One region of the Microbacterium triticisoli genome, then DNA from elsewhere that is predicted to be linked to it. Evidence: riboswitches for the same ligand, from Rfam matches in the RefSeq annotation. Region 1 holds a riboswitch; each other region holds the start of a gene.
The links. Region 1 has a riboswitch for thiamine pyrophosphate ahead of OED01_RS01420 (ECF transporter S component). Riboswitches for the same ligand answer to the same signal wherever they lie in the genome.
Positions count from the first base shown of each region.

Region 1 (6,193 bases):
TCATGGGCGGTGTCATCATGGCCAGCTTCATGGCGATCATGATCCCGCGCGCCGCGGTCTCGGCCGAGCGCGTCGGAGAAGTGCTGGATGTCGCATCCACGCTGGAGCGCCCCGAGAACGGCGTCACCGAGTTCCCGACCCCCGGCGCCGTTTCGTTCGAGGGCGTCGAGTTCACCTACCCCGGCGCGGAGTCCCCGGTGCTCAGCGGCATCGACTTCCGCGCGGAGCCGGGTGAGACGGTGGCGATCGTCGGATCGACCGGTGCCGGCAAGACCACACTGGTCTCGCTGATCCCGCGTCTGTTCGACGTCACCGGCGGCGTGATGCGCGTCGGCGGCACCGACGTCCGCGAGGCGGATGTCGAGGCGCTGTGGGACAGTATCGGGCTCGTGCCCCAGCGACCGTTCCTGTTCACCGGGACCGTGGCATCCAACCTCCGCTACGGCCGCGAGGAGGCCACGGACGAGGAGCTCTGGAAGGCGCTCGAGATCGCTCAGGGACGCGACTTCGTCGAGGAGATGCCCGACGGGCTGAACTCGCGCATCGCCCAGGGCGGCACGAACGTCTCCGGCGGCCAGCGTCAGCGTCTCGCCATCGCCAGGGCGATCGTGCACCAGCCGCAGATCCTGGTTTTCGACGACTCGTTCTCCGCCCTCGACCTCACCACGGACGCCCGCCTCAGACAGGCCCTGTGGCGAGAACTTCCGGAGGTGACGAAGATCGTGGTCGCACAGCGTGTGTCGACCATCACGGATGCCGACCGCATCGTCGTCCTGGATGGCGGCACCATGGTCGGCGTCGGAACCCACGACGAACTCCTCGCTTCGAGCGAGACCTACCGCGAGATCGTCGAATCGCAGCTGGGAGTGGACGCATGAGCGCGTCGAAGAGCTCAGGGAACGAGCCGGTGCAGCTGACCCCTGAAGAGCAGTACGAAGCCGAACTCGCCGAACAGGCGCGCCAGAACTCCGGCGACTGGGACGCGGTCGCGCCCGGCAAGGCCGACAACTTCGGCAAGAGCTTCGGTCGGATGATCGGCCTGCTCAAGCCCTCGGCACTGTGGTTCGTGTTCGTGTCGATCCTCGGGGCGATCGGCGTCGTCCTCACCGTGGCGGCGCCCAAGGTGCTCGGCGAGGCGACCAACATCATCTACGAGGGCTTCATCTCCAAGACGCTCGGCGACTCCGGCGTCCCTGCCGGAACGTCCCAGGAGCAGATCGTCGAGATGCTCCGCGCCCAGGGGCAGGACGACTTCGCGAACATGGTCGCGGCGTTCAGCGACTTCCAGGTCGGCGCCGGCATCGACTTCGATCGGCTGCGATGGATCATCATCGCGGTGCTGGCGATCTACGTCGGCGCTGCGCTGCTCACCTGGATCCAGGGCTACGTGATCAACGTCATCATGATGCGCACGATGTGGCGTCTGCGCGAGGACGTCGAGGCGAAGATCAACCGTCTGCCGCTGTCGTACTTCGACAAGGTGCAGCGCGGTGAGCTGATCTCTCGGGTCACGAACGACATCGACAACATCACCCAGACCATGCAGCAGTCGCTCTCGGGCGCGTTGACGTCGATCCTGACCGTGATCGGCGTGCTCTGGATGATGTTCACGATCTCGTGGCAGCTCGCGCTGGTCGCGCTGGTCGCGCTACCGCTGATGGGTGTCATCTTCGGCGTCATCGGTCCGCACTCGCAGAAGGCGTTCGGAACGCAGTGGCGCAAGGTCGGCCGACTGAACGCCCGCGTCGAGGAGGCCTTCTCCGGCCACGCGCTGGTCAAGGTCTTCGGCCGCGAGCAGGACGCCCTGGACAAGTTCCAGGTCGAGAACGAAGAGCTCTTCCAGGCGAGCTTCAAGGCGCAGTTCCTGTCGGGCATCATCATGCCCGCCATGACCTTCGTCGGCAGCCTCACCTACGTCGGCATCGCGGTGCTCGGTGGTCTGATGGTCGCCAGCGGCCAGCTGCGTCTCGGCGACGTACAGGCGTTCATCCAGTACTCGCAGCAGTTCACGCAGCCGCTGAGCGAGCTGGGCGGCATGGCGGCCGTCGTGCAGTCCGGTACTGCTTCGGCGGAGCGGGTGTTCGACTTCCTCGATGCCGACGAGCAGGAGGCCGACGACGAGGACGCCCCGCAGATCAAGCAGGGCAAGGGTGTCATCGAGTTCGAGAACGTGTCGTTCTCGTACACGCCGGAGCGTCCGCTGATCAACGACCTGTCGTTCCGCGTGGAGCCCGGCCAGACGGTCGCGATCGTCGGGCCGACGGGTGCAGGCAAGACGACCCTCGTCAACCTGATCATGCGTTTCTACGAGCTGAGCGGCGGGCGCATCCTGCTCGACGGTCAGGACATCGCAGCGCTCACGCGTTCCGACCTGCGCTCGCGCACGGGAATGGTGCTGCAGGATCCGTGGCTGTTCGCCGGATCGATCCTGGAGAACATCCGGTACGGTCGTGCGACGGCGACCGACGAAGAGGTGCTGGCGGCGGCGAAGGCGACCTACGTCGACCGGTTCGTCCACGCACTTCCCGAGGGCTACGAGACGGTTCTCGACGAGGACGCCTCGAACGTGTCGGCGGGTGAGCGTCAGCTCATCACGATCGCCAGGGCGTTCGTGTCGCAGCCGTCGATCCTCATCCTCGATGAGGCGACGAGCGCCGTCGACACCCGCACCGAGCTGCTGCTGCAGCACGCCATGGCTGCGTTGCGTCAGGGCCGAACCTCGTTCGTGATCGCGCACCGTCTGTCGACGATCCGCGACGCCGACCTCATCCTCGTGATGGAGCACGGCGACATCGTCGAGAAGGGCACGCACGACGAGCTCATCGCTGCGCAGGGAGCCTACTGGCGCCTGTACCAGTCGCAGTTCGAGCAGGCCGCGACCGACATCGATGCCGAAGAGGCGCTCACCGCAACCCCGGTCGTCGTGACCGGCGAGGCAGAGGAAGCGGCCGAGGCCGAGTCGGAGTCCGAGCGGGCCTGACCCGCAGACGGAGGGTCGTCACCCCACGGGGTGGCGGCCCTCCGTCGCGTCCGGGCGCCGGGGCACCTGGTCATATCGGGGGTGGTGAGGCGACCAATCGCGACAGCCCGGTCTGCGTGGGCGCCCGGGGCGCCGGGAGGGGTCGCGTGTGGTCGTGTCCGGCACGGTGAAGCGACCACGTGTGCCACCTCGGGCGCGATTTCCGCGTCAGCTCGTGATGCCGAGCAGCTCGAACGGGTGCGTCAGTCGCCACCACGCGCTCGGGCCTTCGATCTCGTCGGCCAGCACGACGGGAACCTCCGTCGCGTTCACCGGGCCGGTGACGATGACGGACCCCACGGGGGCTTCGGTGTCCCTGGTCTCTCCGAGGTCGAAGGTCACCTCGGCAGTCGGTGCCGCCGTGTTCCAGAGCACGACGTTCGCATCGGCATCCGTCACGATGTCCGAGCTCGCACCCCAGGCGGTGCTGACCTGGCCGACGACAGTGCCGGCGTCGACGGCGGGACCCTGCGCGTTCAGTTGCTCCTCGACCTGCGCGTACAGCGCCCGGCTGGCGGCGAGGCGCTCGTCGTTGTTCTTCTGACCGAGCACCGCCGCATAGATGCGGACGTCCGTGTCGCCGACCGTGACGTCCTTGCCGCTGAGCAGGTTGTAGTCGCCGTCCAGCGAACCAGTCTTGAGGCCCACGAAACCTGGGTCGGCGAGGAGGCCGTTCGAGTTCGTGACCAGACCCGCACCGGCCAGGTCGACCGACCGGGTTCCGACGATCTCCGCGAAGACGGGATGCGCCATGGCGATCGAGGCGAGAGCGGTCAGAGACTCCGGGGAGGCGACGTTGTTCTCGTTGCGACCGGAGGGGGTGACGATGTCGATCTCGTCCAGGCCGCGGGCGGACAGCCATGCCTCGGCCGCGGCGGCGAACTCGCGGTCCGATCCCCAGATCTCCTCGGCGAGACGATCGATGTAGTTGTTGGCCGATCCCAGCAGGATGCCCTGCAGCATCTGGTACTCGGTCAGCACGCCGTCGACCGGAACATCCAGCGCCGACTGGTCATCCCGCAGGTACGACCAGTATTCGCGGGAGTCGCCGCGGTCGAACGCGAACTCCGGCCCCTGCTCGCCGGGCTGCAGCGGCATGGCGTCGAGCACCATCATCACGGAGACGACCTTGGTGATGCTGGCGATCGGGGCGGCCTCCGGCGTGGATGCCGCGGCACCGACGCCCGCGACGCTCACTCCCGCGCTCCCGGTCGCAGGCCACGTGAGCGCGGCGGCCCCGGCGGCTGCGGGCTCGACCGTGACGGCTTCGATGGTGGGCGGCAGTTCGTGCAACGGCCAGAGCAGCACGGTCGCCGTGTACGCCACACCGAGGGCGACCAGCGTCCCCAGCGGGATGAGGATGCCCGGTTGCAGGAATCCGCGCCGTGGAGCACCGACGAGCAGGTCGGGGGCGTCGTCCGTGCTCTGCGCCTCGAGCGGTGCGGCCTGGGTGGCGGCCTCAACGGCGGCCGGGTCCACCCACAGCAGTGCGGTCGGCGGCGAGTTCTCATCGGCCCAGGCGGCCTGCGGCTCCGCCTGATCATCCTGCTCCGTGAGCAGCGACGACAGCGCGGCGTCGTCCTCGGGGGGCGCGACCTCGGTCGGCACGGATGCGGCGGCCGCGGACATGGGCGGCGCGGAACCTGCGGCGACGACCACGCCGGAGTCAGAGAGCTCGGACGTGGTGGTCCCGGACGCGTCCGATGCACGTGCGCCCGGCGCAGACGGAGCGCCACGGGTATCGATCGCCTCGGCAGGCTCGCCTTCGAACGGGACGTCCGCGGACACGTTCGTCCCGGAGCCGACTACGGCGCCGCTTCGCGCGGTGTCCGAATGGCCGGACTCGGCAGAGGCCTCCGGTTCGGATGCGTTCACGGCGGACGAACCGGTCGTCACCGGAATCGCACGGGTGGCATCCGCGTCCTCAGTCGTACCGTCGTCGACCGCGGCGGTCTCCGCGACGATCTCGGCTTCCGAGACGACCTCGGCAGCGGCGACTTCGGAGGCCGCGGCGTCGAGGTCGGCGTCCACGACCGTCGGGATGGCCCCGGTGCGCCGTCGGTGCTCGCGACGCGTCAGGGCGCCGCCGCCGTCGGTCTGCTCATCGAGGGTCACTTGAATACGGTACCGAACCCGTATGTGACAACGCCGCATTGGCCGAGGAGTAAGATCGACCCCACAACCCACGGGAGTCCGGCGAGCCGGGCTGAGAGGAAGCGATCCGCGCTTCGACCGTCGAACCTGATCCGGATCATGCCGGCGCAGGGAGGAGAACAGATGAGCACGTCCACGTCCGCATCCGCTTCCCACGAAGCGAAGAATGCCGCCACCACCCCCGCATCCGCTGCGACCAGCCCGCACCGCTGGCGGGTCGTCGACATCGTCGTCGCCGCCGTCCTCGGCGTCGCGGTCGGTCTGCTGTTCTGGGGATGGAACATCATCGGCGGGGCCTGGTTCGGCGCCGCCGACGCGCTGACCCCTGGCCTCGGCGGCATCGCCGTCGGCATCTGGCTGATCGGCGGCGTCATCGGCGGGCTCGTGATCCGCAAGCCCGGCGCGGCCTTCGTCGTCGAGGTCGTCGCGGCGATCGTCTCGATGCTGATCGGCAACGTGTGGGGCGTCTCCACCGTGCTGTCGGGTATCGTCCAGGGGCTGGGAGCCGAGCTGATCTTCGCACTGTTCTTCTACCGCCGCTTCGGCATCGTGGTCGCGATGCTCGCCGGCGTCGGTGCCGCGGCAGCCGCATGGGTGTTCGAGCTGTTCTACGGCAGCTCGCCGAACATCCTGAAGTCGCTCGAGTTCAACGCGATCTACCTCACCACTCTCGTGATCTCGGGGGCGATCCTCGCCGGCGTGGTCGGGTGGCTGCTCGTCCGAGCCCTCGCCGTCACGGGGGCGCTGAACAGATTCGCGGCCGGGCGAGAGCTCGTCCGCGAGGTCTGAGCTGAGTATGAACGCCCCCGCCCGCGTCCAGGCCGAGGGCTGGGGCTGGAAGTACGCGGGCCGCAGGCGTCCGGCCGTCAGCGACGTCACGTTCACGATCGAACCGGGCGAGCGTGTGCTGCTGCTCGGCGCGTCCGGTGCGGGCAAGTCGACGCTGCTCGCCGGTCTCGCCGGCGTGCTCGGCGACGCCGACGAGGGGCAGCGCACCGGGTCCCTGCGGATCGACGGCGC
Region 1 is NZ_CP107546.1:279,598-285,790, forward strand. Features, by position in the region: gene OED01_RS01405 (ABC transporter ATP-binding protein) at 1-878, shown strand, start outside; gene OED01_RS01410 (ABC transporter ATP-binding protein) at 875-2,980, shown strand; gene OED01_RS01415 (D-alanyl-D-alanine carboxypeptidase) at 3,188-5,134, opposite strand; TPP riboswitch at 5,195-5,304, shown strand; gene OED01_RS01420 (ECF transporter S component) at 5,297-5,962, shown strand; gene OED01_RS01425 (ABC transporter ATP-binding protein) at 5,970-6,193, shown strand, end outside.

Region 2 (6,193 bases), 1.6 Mb from region 1:
ACGTGACTGCTCGGCAGCCCGGCCGTGCGGCCGAGGCGTACGGGCTCAGCGAGGCGCTGGATGCGGTACAGGTGATCGCCGTGGCCGCCGGCGTCGAGATCGACGTCGTGCAGGGGCAGCGCGCGGCGCTGCACCCCGGGCGCACCGGAGTGCTGAGCGTGCGCGGCGCCGAGGTGGGCTATGTCGGTGAACTGCATCCGAACGTCGCCGCCGACGCCGATCTGCCAGGACGCGCCGTCGTGCTCGAACTGGATCTCGACGGCATCCTGGAGCTCGCGGGCGCCGGTGTCGTGGCGGAGAGCCTGTCGACGTTCCCCGCGGCGACGCAGGACGTCTCGCTCGTCGTGCCGGCCGCAGCGGCCGCAGGCGATGTGCGCGCGGCGCTCGTAGAGGGCGCCGGAGACCTGCTCGAATCGCTGCGACTCGTCGACGACTACCGTGGCGAGGGGCTTCCCGATGGCACGAAGAGCCTGACGTTCGCCCTCCGCTTCCGCGCGCCGGACCGCACGCTGACCGCTGCCGAGGCGACCGAGGCGAAGCTCGCCGGAGTCGCCGTCGCCGCCGAGCGCTTCGGAGCGACCCTGCGGGAGTGACCTGTCTCGTTCGTTCAGTGGCGAAGGCACGAGGCCCCAGCCCTCGTTCGTTGAGCGGCGAGGCGAGCCGGGTACCACACCCCCTCGTTCGTTGAGCGAGCGAAGCGAGCCGAAACGGGCGGATCGCTGAGCAGCAGTGACTCCGTTCGTCTCGGTCGCTTCGCCGTAATCGCTCGACGAGCGAGCGAGTAGCGCAGGATGGATGCATGACGATCTCACGGCGACGCCTCCTGTCCGTCGCGGTGCTGGTGTCGCTGGGCCTCGGTCTTGCGGCATGCGCACCGGACGCGCAGCCGTCGCCGAACGCGTCAGCGCCGCCATCGGCGACCTCGACGCCGACACCGTCACCGACTCCGAGGACCCCGCTCGAGCAGGCCGCGGAACGCGTCGACCGGATGCCGTTGCGCGAACGGGCCGCGCTCATCGTGATGGGGTATGCGGCCGGCACCGATTCGGCGGCGCTCTCCGCGTATGCCGCAGGCGGACCGCGAGGGCTGATCCTCATGGGCAACAACGTCCCCGGTGCGCCGGAGCAGCTGCGCGCGCTCACGGACGCCGTGCACGCGACATCCGCGGATGCCCTGATCGCGACCGATCAGGAGGGCGGCGCGGTCGCCCGTGTGCCCTGGGATCAGCTGCCCTCCGCCCGCACGTTGAAGAGCGAGGAGCCCGCAGCCGCCCAGACCGCGTTCGCCGCTCGGGCGCAACTGCTGGACGACGCGGGGATCGACATCAACTTCGGCGTCGTCGCCGACGTGCCGCGTTCCGACGGCTCCTTCATCCACAGCAGGTCCTACGGCACCGACGCGCAGGCGGTCGCCGATCGTGTCGCGGCCATCGTCGCGGGGGAGCGCGGACGCGTCGCCACGACCCTCAAGCACTTCCCCGGGCACGGCGCGGCCGAGGGGGACTCGCACCACAGCATCCCGACGACCGGGATGGGGCTGGCCGAATGGCGAACCGTCGACGCGCTTCCGTTCCGCGCCGGCATCGACGCCGGTGCGGAGCTCGTCATGATGGGGCACCTGAGGTTCACCGAGGTGTCCCCGCTTCCGGCGACGCTGTCGCCGGAGTGGTACGGCGTGCTCCGCGACGAACTCGGGTTCGAGGGCGTCGCGGTGACCGACGACCTCGGCATGCTGCTCTCGTCCGGCGATCCGGCCTATGCCGACCCCGTCGCGAACGCCGTCACCGCGGTCGCCGCCGGCGCGGACATGGTGCTGACGATCGCCGGGTCCACTCCTGAGACAGCGGGGCTGATCATCGATGCCCTGGTGGTCCGCGCCGAGTCGGATCCCCGCTTCGCGGCTCGCGTGTCCGAGGCGGCGGCACGCGTGGCGGCACTCGCCGACGCGGCCCGCACCTGAGCCGCCTGCGCCAGGATGGACGCATGACGACTTCTCCGGCCGACTGGCTGCGCGGATTGCCCTCGCTCACCGGCACACCTCCGGATCCGGATCCGGCCGCCGTGCCGGACGATCCGGAGACGCTGTTCGTCGAGTGGATCGTCGGAGCGGTCCAGGCCGGCGTCCCTGAGCCGCACGCCATGACGCTCGCGACCGTCGATGCGGAGGGAGCACCGGACGCCAGGACCGTGATCCTCAAGGACGTCGGAGGCCGCGGCTGGGCGTTCGCCGGTCATCGCGCGTCCCGAAAGGCCGAGCAGCTGGCCGCGCGGCCGGTGGCCGCCTTGGATTTCTGGTGGCAGCCGGTGATGCGCGCCGTACGGGTGCGCGGTTCGGTCGTCCAGGCGGATGCCGCCGACAGTGCGGCGGATCTCGCCGCGCGGTCGCCCGCCGCGCGCGACGGCATCGCCCCGGAGGACTGGCTGCTCTGGCGGCTCGTCCCCGATCGCGTCGAATTCTGGCAGGGGGCCGTCGATCGACGGCATCTGCGCCTCGTGTACGAGCGGACAGACACGGGCTGGACCCACCGCATCGCCACCGGCCACACCGAACCACAGCAGAGCGGAGAGCGCATCGCATGAGCGACTACGAAGTGATCAGCATCGGAGCACCGGACGCATGGCGCGACCATTTCGGCGGATTCGCGCCGTCGCGTTCGCGCGACGGACGTCGCGTGGTCGATCACGAGCTGACGATGCAGTACATCGGCATGACCGCCAACGCCCTGCTAGCGGGCGAGGAAGCCGGCTACTGGCACACGCACGAGCGTGTCGAAGAGCTGTACGTGTTCCTCGCCGGACGCGGACAGATGGGACTGGACGACGACGTCGTCGAGGTCGAGGCGGGCACGGTCATCCGCGTCGGCCAGGGCGTCTGGCGCACATGGCGTGCGCGGCCGGACAGCGACGGCGAACTGCGCTGGCTGTGCATCCGCGCCGGCGGCGAGCAGCTCCCGCACCTGCCCGACGACTCGGAGCGCGCCGAGGGTCGTCCGATGCCGTGGGCGAAGGGATGACCGATCGGTCGCACTAGACTGCGAGGCAGTGACACGGGGTGCCGCGACCGCGGCTGAGAACAGACCCGTCGAACCTGATCTAGTTCGTACTAGCGAAGGGATGTCGCGTTGAGCGATCTTCTGCGTCCGATTTCCGAAACCGGCCTCGTGACCGAGGCCGCGACCCTCCTCGAGGAGCTGCGCGCGGCTCCTCCGCTGACCCACTGCATCACGAACGCGGTGGTGACCGGTTTCACCGCGAACGTGCTGCTCGCCCTCGGTGCGGCCCCCGCCATGGTCGACATCGTCGACGAGGCAGGGATGTTCGCCTCGATGGCGTCCGGGATGCTCATCAACCTGGGCTCTCCGCGATCCGAACAGCGCGCGGCCGCCCGAGAAGCGGTCGACGGAGCCGCCGAGGGCGGTACACCATGGGTGCTTGACCCTGTGGCGATCGGTGTCCTGCCCGTGCGCACCGGTCTCGCCCACGAGCTCGTCGCGCTGCGCCCCACCGCGATCCGTGGGAACGCGTCCGAGATCCTCGCCCTGGCAGGTGTCGGCAGTGGCGGGCGCGGCGTCGATACGACCGACACGACGGATGCCGCCGCGGACGCCGCTTTCACGCTCGCCGAGCGTCACAGCAGCGTCGTCGCAGTGTCGGGTCCTGTGGATCTGATCACGGATGGCCGGCGGGTGATCCGCATCGCGAACGGTGATGCCCTGCTGACGAGGGTGACGGGCGGCGGATGCGCGCTCGGTGCGGTGATGGCCGCGTTCCTCGGCACCGCTCGGGAGTCGGATGCCGACGCGCTGACGGCCGTCGCCGCCGCGAACCTGGTGTACACGATCGCCGCCGAGCGGGCGGCGACCCGAGCCGAGGGCCCAGGGACCTTCGCCGTCGCCCTGCTCGACGCGCTCGCCGCCATCGACTCGGACGACCTCGCCGTCGCGGCACGCATCGAGGAGGCGACCCGATGACCGTGGACCTGTCGCTCTACCTCGTGACCGACCCTGCGCTCTGCGGCGAACGCGGCGTCGTCGAGACGGTCAGGCAGGCCGTGGACGGCGGCGTGCGCATCGTCCAGCTGCGCGACAAGACGGCGACGGATGCCGAGATCACGGCCCAGCTCGTCGCACTGTCGCAGGTGATCGACGGACGCGTGCCGCTCGTCGTGAATGATCGCCTCGAGGCGGCGCTCGCTGCGCGTGCGCTGGGCGCGCGCGTGGACGGCGTGCACCTCGGACAGCGCGACGCCTCCGTGATCCGCGCCCGAGAGCTGCTCGGCCCGGATGCGCTCATCGGCCTGACGGCCAACAACCCGGCGCATCTGGAAGCCGTGCGCGCGCTGCCCGCGGGAACCGTGGACTATCTCGGCGTCGGCGTCATCCGCCCCACCCGCACGAAGCCCGACCATCCTGCGCCGCTCGGGATCGACGGGTTCCAGGCGTTCGCCGTCGCGAGTCCGTTGCCGTGCGTCGCGATCGGCGGCGTCGGACTCGACGACACCATCGCTCTGCGGGATGCGGGAGCGGCCGGTGTCGCGGTCGTGTCGGCGCTCTGCGCCGCGGACGACCCGCGCACCGCGGCCGCCGAGTTCGTGCGGCGCTGGCGTTCAGGGTCCGCGCCGCGGGTGCTGAGCATCGCCGGCAGCGACCCGTCCGGCGGCGCGGGGATCCAGGCGGATCTCAAGTCGATCGCCGCGAACGGCGGCTACGGCATGGCAGCCGTCACCGCGCTGACCGCGCAGAACACGCAGGGCGTGCGGGCCGTGCACGTGCCGCCGCCCTCCTTCCTCCGCGACCAGCTCGATGCGCTCTCGGACGACATCGTGATCGACGCGGTGAAGATCGGCATGCTTGCGAACGCCGACGTGATCCGGACCGTGATCGACTGGCTCGACGCGCAGCGGCCGGCGATCGTGGTCGTGGATCCGGTGATGGTCGCCACGAGCGGCGACCGACTTCTCGACGCGGATGCCGAAGAGGCCCTCGGCGCACTCCTCACGCGCTCGCACCTGGTGACGCCGAACCTCGCCGAGCTCGAGGTCCTGGCAGGTCGCGCGGTCGACGGCTGGACCGACGCGCTCGCCGCGGCACGGACGCTGTCGGAGCGCATCGGTGCCGCCGTCCTGGTCAAGGGCGGTCACCTTCCGGGAGACGAGGCCCCGGACGCGCTCGTCGACGCCGACAGGGTCACTGTGCACGAGTTCCCCGGTGCGCGGATCGCGACAGCCAACACGCACGGCACCGGATGCTCGCTGTCGTCCGCGGTCGCCACGCGGCTCGCAGGCGGGGATGACCCGCGACAGGCGGTCGCGGGGGCTCGGACCTGGCTGCGCGAGTCGATCCGGGAGAGCGATCCGCTGCGCGTCGGCGCCGGCCACGGCCCGATCAACCATTTCGCGGGGCTGTGGGGCAGAGGCGGCCTCGAGACCCGCCCGTCGTCAGCGCAGATCGCCGACGACTGGTGGGTCCGCATCCGCGGCATCCGCGACGGCATCGACGAGCTCGCGTTCATCCGCGGCCTCGCCGACGGAACGCTCGAGCGCGAGCCGTTCGTGTTCTATCTCGGTCAGGACGCGCTGTACCTCCGTGAATACGCGCGGGTCCTCGCCGAGGCGGCGCGGCGGGCACCGACCTCTGCAGAGCAGGCGTTCTGGGCCAACTCCGCCCATGGGTCGATCGTCGGCGAACTCGAGCTGCACGCGTCGTGGCTGACCCCGGATCGCGGGGTCACATCGGCGACGTTCCGCGCCGAACCGTCCGCGACCACCACGGCGTATCTGGACCACTTGCGCTCCGTCGCGTTCGGGGGCGAGTACGCCGAGCTGATCGCAGCGGTCCTGCCGTGCTTCTGGTTGTACACGGACCTCGGCCGGCGTCTGCACGCGGGCGAGTTCGGCGCGTACGCGCGCGATCCGCGGCATCCGTACGCCTCATGGCTCGCCACCTATGCGGACCCGGCGTTCGAGGCGGCGACCGCGCAGGCGATCGCGTACGTCATGGAGACGGCCGCCGTATCCGGGGCCGAGACGAGGGCGAGGATGTTCCGGGCGTTCGAGCGCTCGAGCGCGTTGGAGCTGCAGTTCTTCGCCGCACCGCTTGACCCGGCTCTGCTCTGAACGGAAACGCTTCCCATCACCGCAGCCGGCATGCTGACATGGGCGTATGACGGAAGTGCTGATCCTGGGGGGAACCGG
Region 2 is NZ_CP107546.1:2,096,911-2,103,103, reverse strand. Features, by position in the region: gene pheT (phenylalanine--tRNA ligase subunit beta) at 1-593, shown strand, start outside; gene OED01_RS10390 (glycoside hydrolase family 3 N-terminal domain-containing protein) at 800-1,960, shown strand; gene OED01_RS10385 (pyridoxine/pyridoxamine 5'-phosphate oxidase) at 1,984-2,580, shown strand; gene OED01_RS10380 (cupin domain-containing protein) at 2,577-3,014, shown strand; TPP riboswitch at 3,039-3,132, shown strand; gene thiM (hydroxyethylthiazole kinase) at 3,123-3,971, shown strand; gene thiD (bifunctional hydroxymethylpyrimidine kinase/phosphomethylpyrimidine kinase) at 3,968-6,115, shown strand; gene OED01_RS10365 (NAD-dependent epimerase/dehydratase family protein) at 6,162-6,193, shown strand, end outside.
Region 2: another riboswitch for thiamine pyrophosphate. It lies ahead of thiM (hydroxyethylthiazole kinase); the one in region 1 lies ahead of OED01_RS01420 (ECF transporter S component).

Region 3 (6,193 bases), 930 kb from region 1:
AGAAGCGCTGAGCACTCCGGCTTCGTCGGTCACGAACCCGGCATCCAGTGTGACCGGTGGTGTCGCCACGGCGCTCGAGGCGAGGAATCCGGAGGCGAACACCGCCACGATCATCCCCAGGATGATCGTCATCCGTGACCGCATTCTGCTCCCTCCAGGGAGACGCTGGGCCCCCACTGAGCACGAGTCTATTCACTGACGTGAACCGAGGGTACCGACTGTACGGAAACTGTCTGTGTCGTCGCAGGGAAGCGGTTCGGAGCCGCATACGCTGGAAGGCATGGAGGACAGGTACGGCGCGGATGTGCTCGCGAAGGGCTGGCGCGAACGCGCCGCGAAGCAGATCCCAGAGGTCCCCGCGGAGGCCGACCTCGTCGTCGAGGTCGCGGACGACGGGTTCTGCGGCGCGGTGACGAAGGTGCAGTCGGGCACCGTTGAGCTGGAGGACTGGAAGGGGCGCAGAAGGCTGTTCCCCCTCGGTGGGGGATTCCTCATCGACGGCGAACCCGTCAGACTCGTCCCGCCTGCTCCCAAGGACAAGGGGCCCCGACGGACGGCATCCGGATCCTTCGTCGTGGCGGACCAGCGCGCCCGCGTGGCGCTGCCGAGCCGCATCCTCGTCGAAGGCCGCCACGACGCCGAACTCGTCGAGAAGGTGTGGGGCGCCGACCTGCGCGTCGAAGGCGTCGTCGTCGAGTACCTGCAGGGCGTCGACCTGCTCGACGAGCTGCTCGCGGCCGAGCCGCCGAGCGCGAAACGCCGCTATGGTGTGCTCGTCGACCATCTCGTCCCCGGGTCCAAGGAATCGCGCATCGCGGAAGCCGTCGCACGAGGACCGCACGGTGCACACGTCCGCATCGTCGGGCACCCGTACGTCGACGTGTGGCAGTGCGTGAAACCGGAAGCGCTGGGCATCGCGCGCTGGCCGGAGATCCCTCGGGGCATCGAGTGGAAGGTGGGCATCTGCAAGGCGTTCGGATGGCCGCACGAGGACCAGGCCGACATCGCCCGCGCCTGGCAGGCCATCCTGAGCAAGGTCACCACCTATCGCGACCTCGAACCGACGCTCCTCGGCCGGATCGAGGAGCTCATCGACTTCGTCACCGCCCCGTGAGGACGCCTCGCCGCCGCGACTACCCTTGAGGTATGCCCGAGCCCCGCACGTTCCGTGATGAACCCGTGTCCTTCGTCCGCCGCAGCGGCCGCATGTCGGAGGCGCAGGAGCGGGCGTTCGAGGAACTCTCCGGTCACTACCTGCTCGATGTTCCGCGCGCCATCGCCTCGACGAGCGTCCATGCCGATGCGCGACTCGACGTCGCAGCCGAGTACCGCCGCGACGCGGCGCTGATCGTCGAGATCGGGTCCGGCCAGGGCCACGCGATCGTGTCTGCTGCCGCCGCGCGCCCCGAAGACGACTTCCTGGCGATCGAGGTGTTCCGCGCCGGGCTCGCGCGCACGATGCTGGATGCCGACAAGGCGGGCGTCCGCAATCTGCGGCTCGTCGAGGCGAACGCACCTGAGGTCCTGGCGACCTATCTCCCGGAGGCGAGTGCCTCCGAGGTCTGGGTGTTCTTCTCCGACCCGTGGCACAAGAAGCGGCACACGAAGCGGCGACTGATCCGCGATGGATTCGGTGCGACGGCCGCCAGGGCGCTCGCCGACGGCGGGCTGCTGCGTCTGGCTACCGACTGGGAGGACTACGCCCTGCAGATGCGCGAGGTGCTGGACGCCGAGCCGCTGTTCGAGCGCGCGTTCGAGGGGGAGTGGGGCGATCGCTTCGACGGCCGTGCCATGACCGCGTTCGAGCGCAAGGGAATCACGAAGGGGCGCGAGATCCGCGATCTCACGTACCGCCGGAAGCCGCGCGCGTGAGCACGACCGTCGTCCGGTCCCGCTGGGGGATCGCACCCGCTGCGCTGGTCTGCCTCGCGGCGCCGGCCTTCTTCGTCGTGCAGTGGGCGTGGCTCGGCTGGGTGCTGCTGGCCGCAGGTGTCGGAGCGGCATGGATGCTCGAGCGGCGCGCCGTGACGGTAGCCGCGCCGTCGCTGACGCGGGACCTGTCGCTCATCGCGATCGGGATGCTCATCGTGAGCGTCATCCCGCTCGCGGCCGAGCTGGACAACCTCGCCATGCTGCGCTTCACGCTGGCCCTCGGCGGAGCCGTGGTCGTCCCCTACCTCGTCTCGCGGTACGTCTACCGCGACCGTGCGATCTCGTTCCCGTGGCGCACAGGACAGCGCTGGGGTCGACTGCAGTGGGGCTGGCTCGCGGCAGTCCTGGCACTGGGGTGGCTCATTCTGCCGTTCTACTTCATCACCAGCGGCGTCTACCAGAACTGGCCCGTCGTCGACACCCCGGAGCTCATCCTCCGACTTTTCGTCGGTGTCGGCGCCGTGGGCATCTGGGACGAACTGTTCTTCATCTGCACGGTCTTCGCGCTGCTGCGTCGCCACTTCCCCGACGCCGTGGCGAATGTCCTGCAGGCCGTGGTCTTCGTGTCGTTCCTGTGGGAGCTGGGCTATCGCGAGTGGGGTCCGCTGCTCACGATCCCGTTCGCGCTGCTGCAGGGATTCATCTTCCTGCGCACGCACTCGCTGGCGTACGTCGTCACGGTGCACCTGCTCTTCGATGCCGTCGTGTTCGCCGTGCTCGTGCACGCGCACAACCCGGGGATGCTGCCGATCTTCCTCGTATAGCTAAGCTCGTCTGCAGTGACACGGGGTGCCGCACGCGCGGCTGAGATCACACCCGTCGAACCTGATCTAGCTCGTACTAGCGAAGGGATGTCGCGATGCACACGCACGCACTCATCGAGCCCGTCCACCCGACCACAGAGCGCCCTGCCGGGCGAGGCAGGCTCGCGCTAGCGGCCGCCGCGGCAGGCACCGCCTTCGAGTGGTACGACTTCTTCCTCTACGGCACGGCGGCCGCGCTGGTCTTCCCCGTGGTCTTCTTCCCGGCCCAGGACCCGTTGATCGGCATCCTGCTGTCGTTCGCCACGTTCGCGACCGGATTCATCGCCCGTCCGCTCGGCGGTCTGCTGGCAGGGTCCCTCGGGGACCGGTTCGGGCGCCGGCCGGTCCTCACGGCGACGCTGCTGGTGATGGGCCTCGCCACGGTGTGCATCGGTCTGCTGCCCGGATACGCGCAGATCGGTGTGCTCGCGCCGATCGCACTGGTCGCGCTGCGCTTCGTCCAGGGCCTGGCGGCAGGCGGAGAGTGGCCGGGTGCGATACTGATGGCGCTCGAGCACGCCCCGCGCGGGCGCGGTCTGCGGGGCGGGATCGTCGCGGCCTCCCTGTACGTCGGCCTCATCCTCGGCAATCTCGCCTTCGTCGTGGTGGTCGCACTGCTGGACGAGGCGGCGCTGTTCGAGTGGGGCTGGCGGATGCCGTTCCTGGCCAGCATCCTGCTCGTCGTCGTCGGGCTCGTGCTGCGGCGCCGCGTGACGGAGTCCCCGGAGTTCCTCGCCGGTGATGACGGCGTCGAGCGGCGGCGACCTCTGCGTGAGGCGCTCAGCGCGCCGCGGAACGTGATCTCGGTCGTGCTCGTACGGACGGGGCAGAACGCCTGCTTCTACACGATCACGGTGTTCTTCCTCGGCTATGCGACGACGGTGCTGGGATTCTCGGCTCAGGTTTCCCTGACGGCAGTGCTGGTCGCGGCGGCGCTCGCCGCGGTGATGTGCCCCGTCTGGGGTGCGCTCGGCGAGCGGATCGGCATGACGACGCTCACGGCGTGCAGCCTCGCCGGGCTCGGCCTGCTCGCCGTTCCCCTGTTCCTCATCCTCGACGGCGGCAGCGCGGCGGCGATCATCGGGGTGGTCGCCGTCACGATCGGCATCGTGAACGCGGCGGCCGACGGCGTGCAGCCGCTGTGGTTCGCAGGGCTCTTCCCCGCGCGCCGCCGCTACTCCGGTATCTCGATCGGCCGCGAGATCGCCGGGGTCATCGGTGGAGGGCTGACGCCGCTCGCGGCCACGGCACTGGTCGCGGCGACGGGACACTGGTGGCCGGTGGCGGCGATCATGATCGTCGCCGCGGCCCTCGGAGTGGTTGGCGCCGTGATCGCACGCCCGGTCGATCGGCCCGTCGCGGCCCAGGAGGCAGCGAAAGACGACAGAATCAGAGCATGATCATCGCAGGGCTCATCCTCGCCGCAGCGGCAGCCGCCTTCCATGTCTTCATCTTCGCCCTCGAGTCGCTGAAGTGGACGGAGCCGTCGACACGGAAGGTGTTCGGCGTCGCGAGCGAGGCGGATGCCGAGACGATGAAGGCGCTCGCCTTCAACCAGGGCTTCTACAACCTGTTCCTCGCGCTCACGGCGTTCCTCGGTGTCGGGATGTACATCGTCGGGGCGACCACCGTCGGACTCACGCTCGTCTTCGCCGGCACCGGCATGATGCTGGCGGCGGCGCTGGTGCTGATCCTGTCGGACCGCTCCAAGGCGCGTGCGGCGACCATGCAGGGCACGCTGCCGCTGCTCGCGGTCATCGCGACGGCGATCGGCGTCGCGATCGGCTGAGCCGTTCAGCGGCCCGGCGACCCCTGCAGGTCGTCGAACAGCGCCATGACGGCGGGTCCCATCTCCATCTGCGTCAACACGATCCGGAACGTCCCGTCGGGGTCGATGAAGAAGTCGGTGCCGAGCCCGCCGGACCAGCCGAAGCGTCCCGCATGCTCGCCTGCCGTCACGACCGCCACGCCGTAACCCCAGCCCAGACCGTCCCAGAACCCGGGGAAGAAGCTGTCCGGGGTCTTCAGCGCGTCGGGTATCCGATCGGTCCGCAGTTCGGCGAGCAGCTCGGGGGAGACGAACGAACGGCCGTCGATCCTGCCGCCCGCGGCGAGCATCCGCGCGAACGCCGCGTAGTCGCGCGCGGTCGAGACGAGCTCGGCGTGACTGACATCGAACGGGGCGGGGGAGACATAGAAACCGCCGGCACGCGGCTCGATCTCGTACCGGGTCCCGTCGCCATCGCGCCCGTACGCGGCGGGCAACCGATCGGCGTCCTGCGCCGGAACGGTGAAACGGGTGTCGACCATCCCGACCGGCTCGAACACGTCCGTCGTCAGGTGCGCCTCGAGCGGACCTCCGGTCAGTCGCGAGAGCAGGATGCCGAGGATGCCGAACGAATGGTGGTAGCGCCAGCCCTGGCCTGGGTTGAACGCCAGCGGAAGCTCGGCGAGCGCGTTCAGCCAGTCCTGCGCGCCCAGTGCGACGGCCTCCTGCGACGCTTCTGTCCGGTTCGCGATCATCGCGTCCTTCAGCGGTGAGGGCGTCGCGACCATGCCGTATCCGGAGGTGTTGGTGAGCAGATGGCGAACCGTGATCGGGGCGTTCGCCGGTTCGGTGTCCGTCAGCGGAGAGATCGGCGTCCGCAGCACGCGCCGGTCCGCCAGCTCGGGCAGCCACCGCTCCACGGGATCGTCCAGACCGAGGCGTCCGTCCGCGACGAGGCGCAGGGCCGCGACCGCCGTCACCGCCTTGGTCATCGATTGGATCCGGACGATCGCGTCGTCGGCGACGTCTCCGGCGGTGGTGATGTCGAGGCGTCCGTCCGCCGTGCCGTCGGCCACGATGATCCAGGGCGCGGTACCTCGGGCGACGTGGTCGTCCAGCAGTCCGGTCAGGTCGGTCATGACGTCTCGTCTCCTCGGGTGACGGGTTGGCGGAGGATCGTGCGCCGCTTGGCAGGGTCGCCCTTGCGCGGATCGCTGAAGTAGATCTCGTGGTGTCGCCCGGTCAGCGACAGCGCGTTCTGCGGGATGAACTCGTCGTGCATGCGCTCCAGCACTGGGGCCTCGTCGTCGAAGGCGCCCACGTGGAGCGTCTGCACGCACAGGCCTTCCGTCAGGCGCTCGAGCCGCACCTCGCCGATGCGCGCGGTCGGATTCTTCGCGGATGCCGTCGCCACGGCATCCGCGAAGAGGGCGTCGTCGACCCAGTCCGGTTGCATGAGCAGGAGGGTCCACGACCACTGCGACTTGTCACGCGCCGTCGTGAACGCGGCATGATCCTCTGCCCACCAGAGCCCCTCCAGCGGCATCACCACGAAGTCGCGGTCGAGTTCGCGCTTGCTGGCGAACTTCAGGGTGTAGGCGAGTGGGTACAGCGCCTCGACGGCGGTCGTGAACTCTGGCGCCGCGTTCGGATCGCCATGGCCGTCGATCATCAGGTACTGCAGAGGCGG
Region 3 is NZ_CP107546.1:1,208,440-1,214,632, forward strand. Features, by position in the region: gene OED01_RS05945 (TPM domain-containing protein) at 1-132, opposite strand, end outside; gene OED01_RS05950 (DUF3097 domain-containing protein) at 281-1,114, shown strand; gene trmB (tRNA (guanosine(46)-N7)-methyltransferase TrmB) at 1,147-1,872, shown strand; gene OED01_RS05960 (CPBP family intramembrane glutamic endopeptidase) at 1,869-2,696, shown strand; TPP riboswitch at 2,708-2,801, shown strand; gene OED01_RS05965 (MFS transporter) at 2,792-4,135, shown strand; gene OED01_RS05970 (DUF1304 domain-containing protein) at 4,132-4,524, shown strand; gene OED01_RS05975 (serine hydrolase domain-containing protein) at 4,530-5,642, opposite strand; gene OED01_RS05980 (GyrI-like domain-containing protein) at 5,639-6,193, opposite strand, start outside.
Region 3: another riboswitch for thiamine pyrophosphate. It lies ahead of OED01_RS05965 (MFS transporter); the one in region 1 lies ahead of OED01_RS01420 (ECF transporter S component).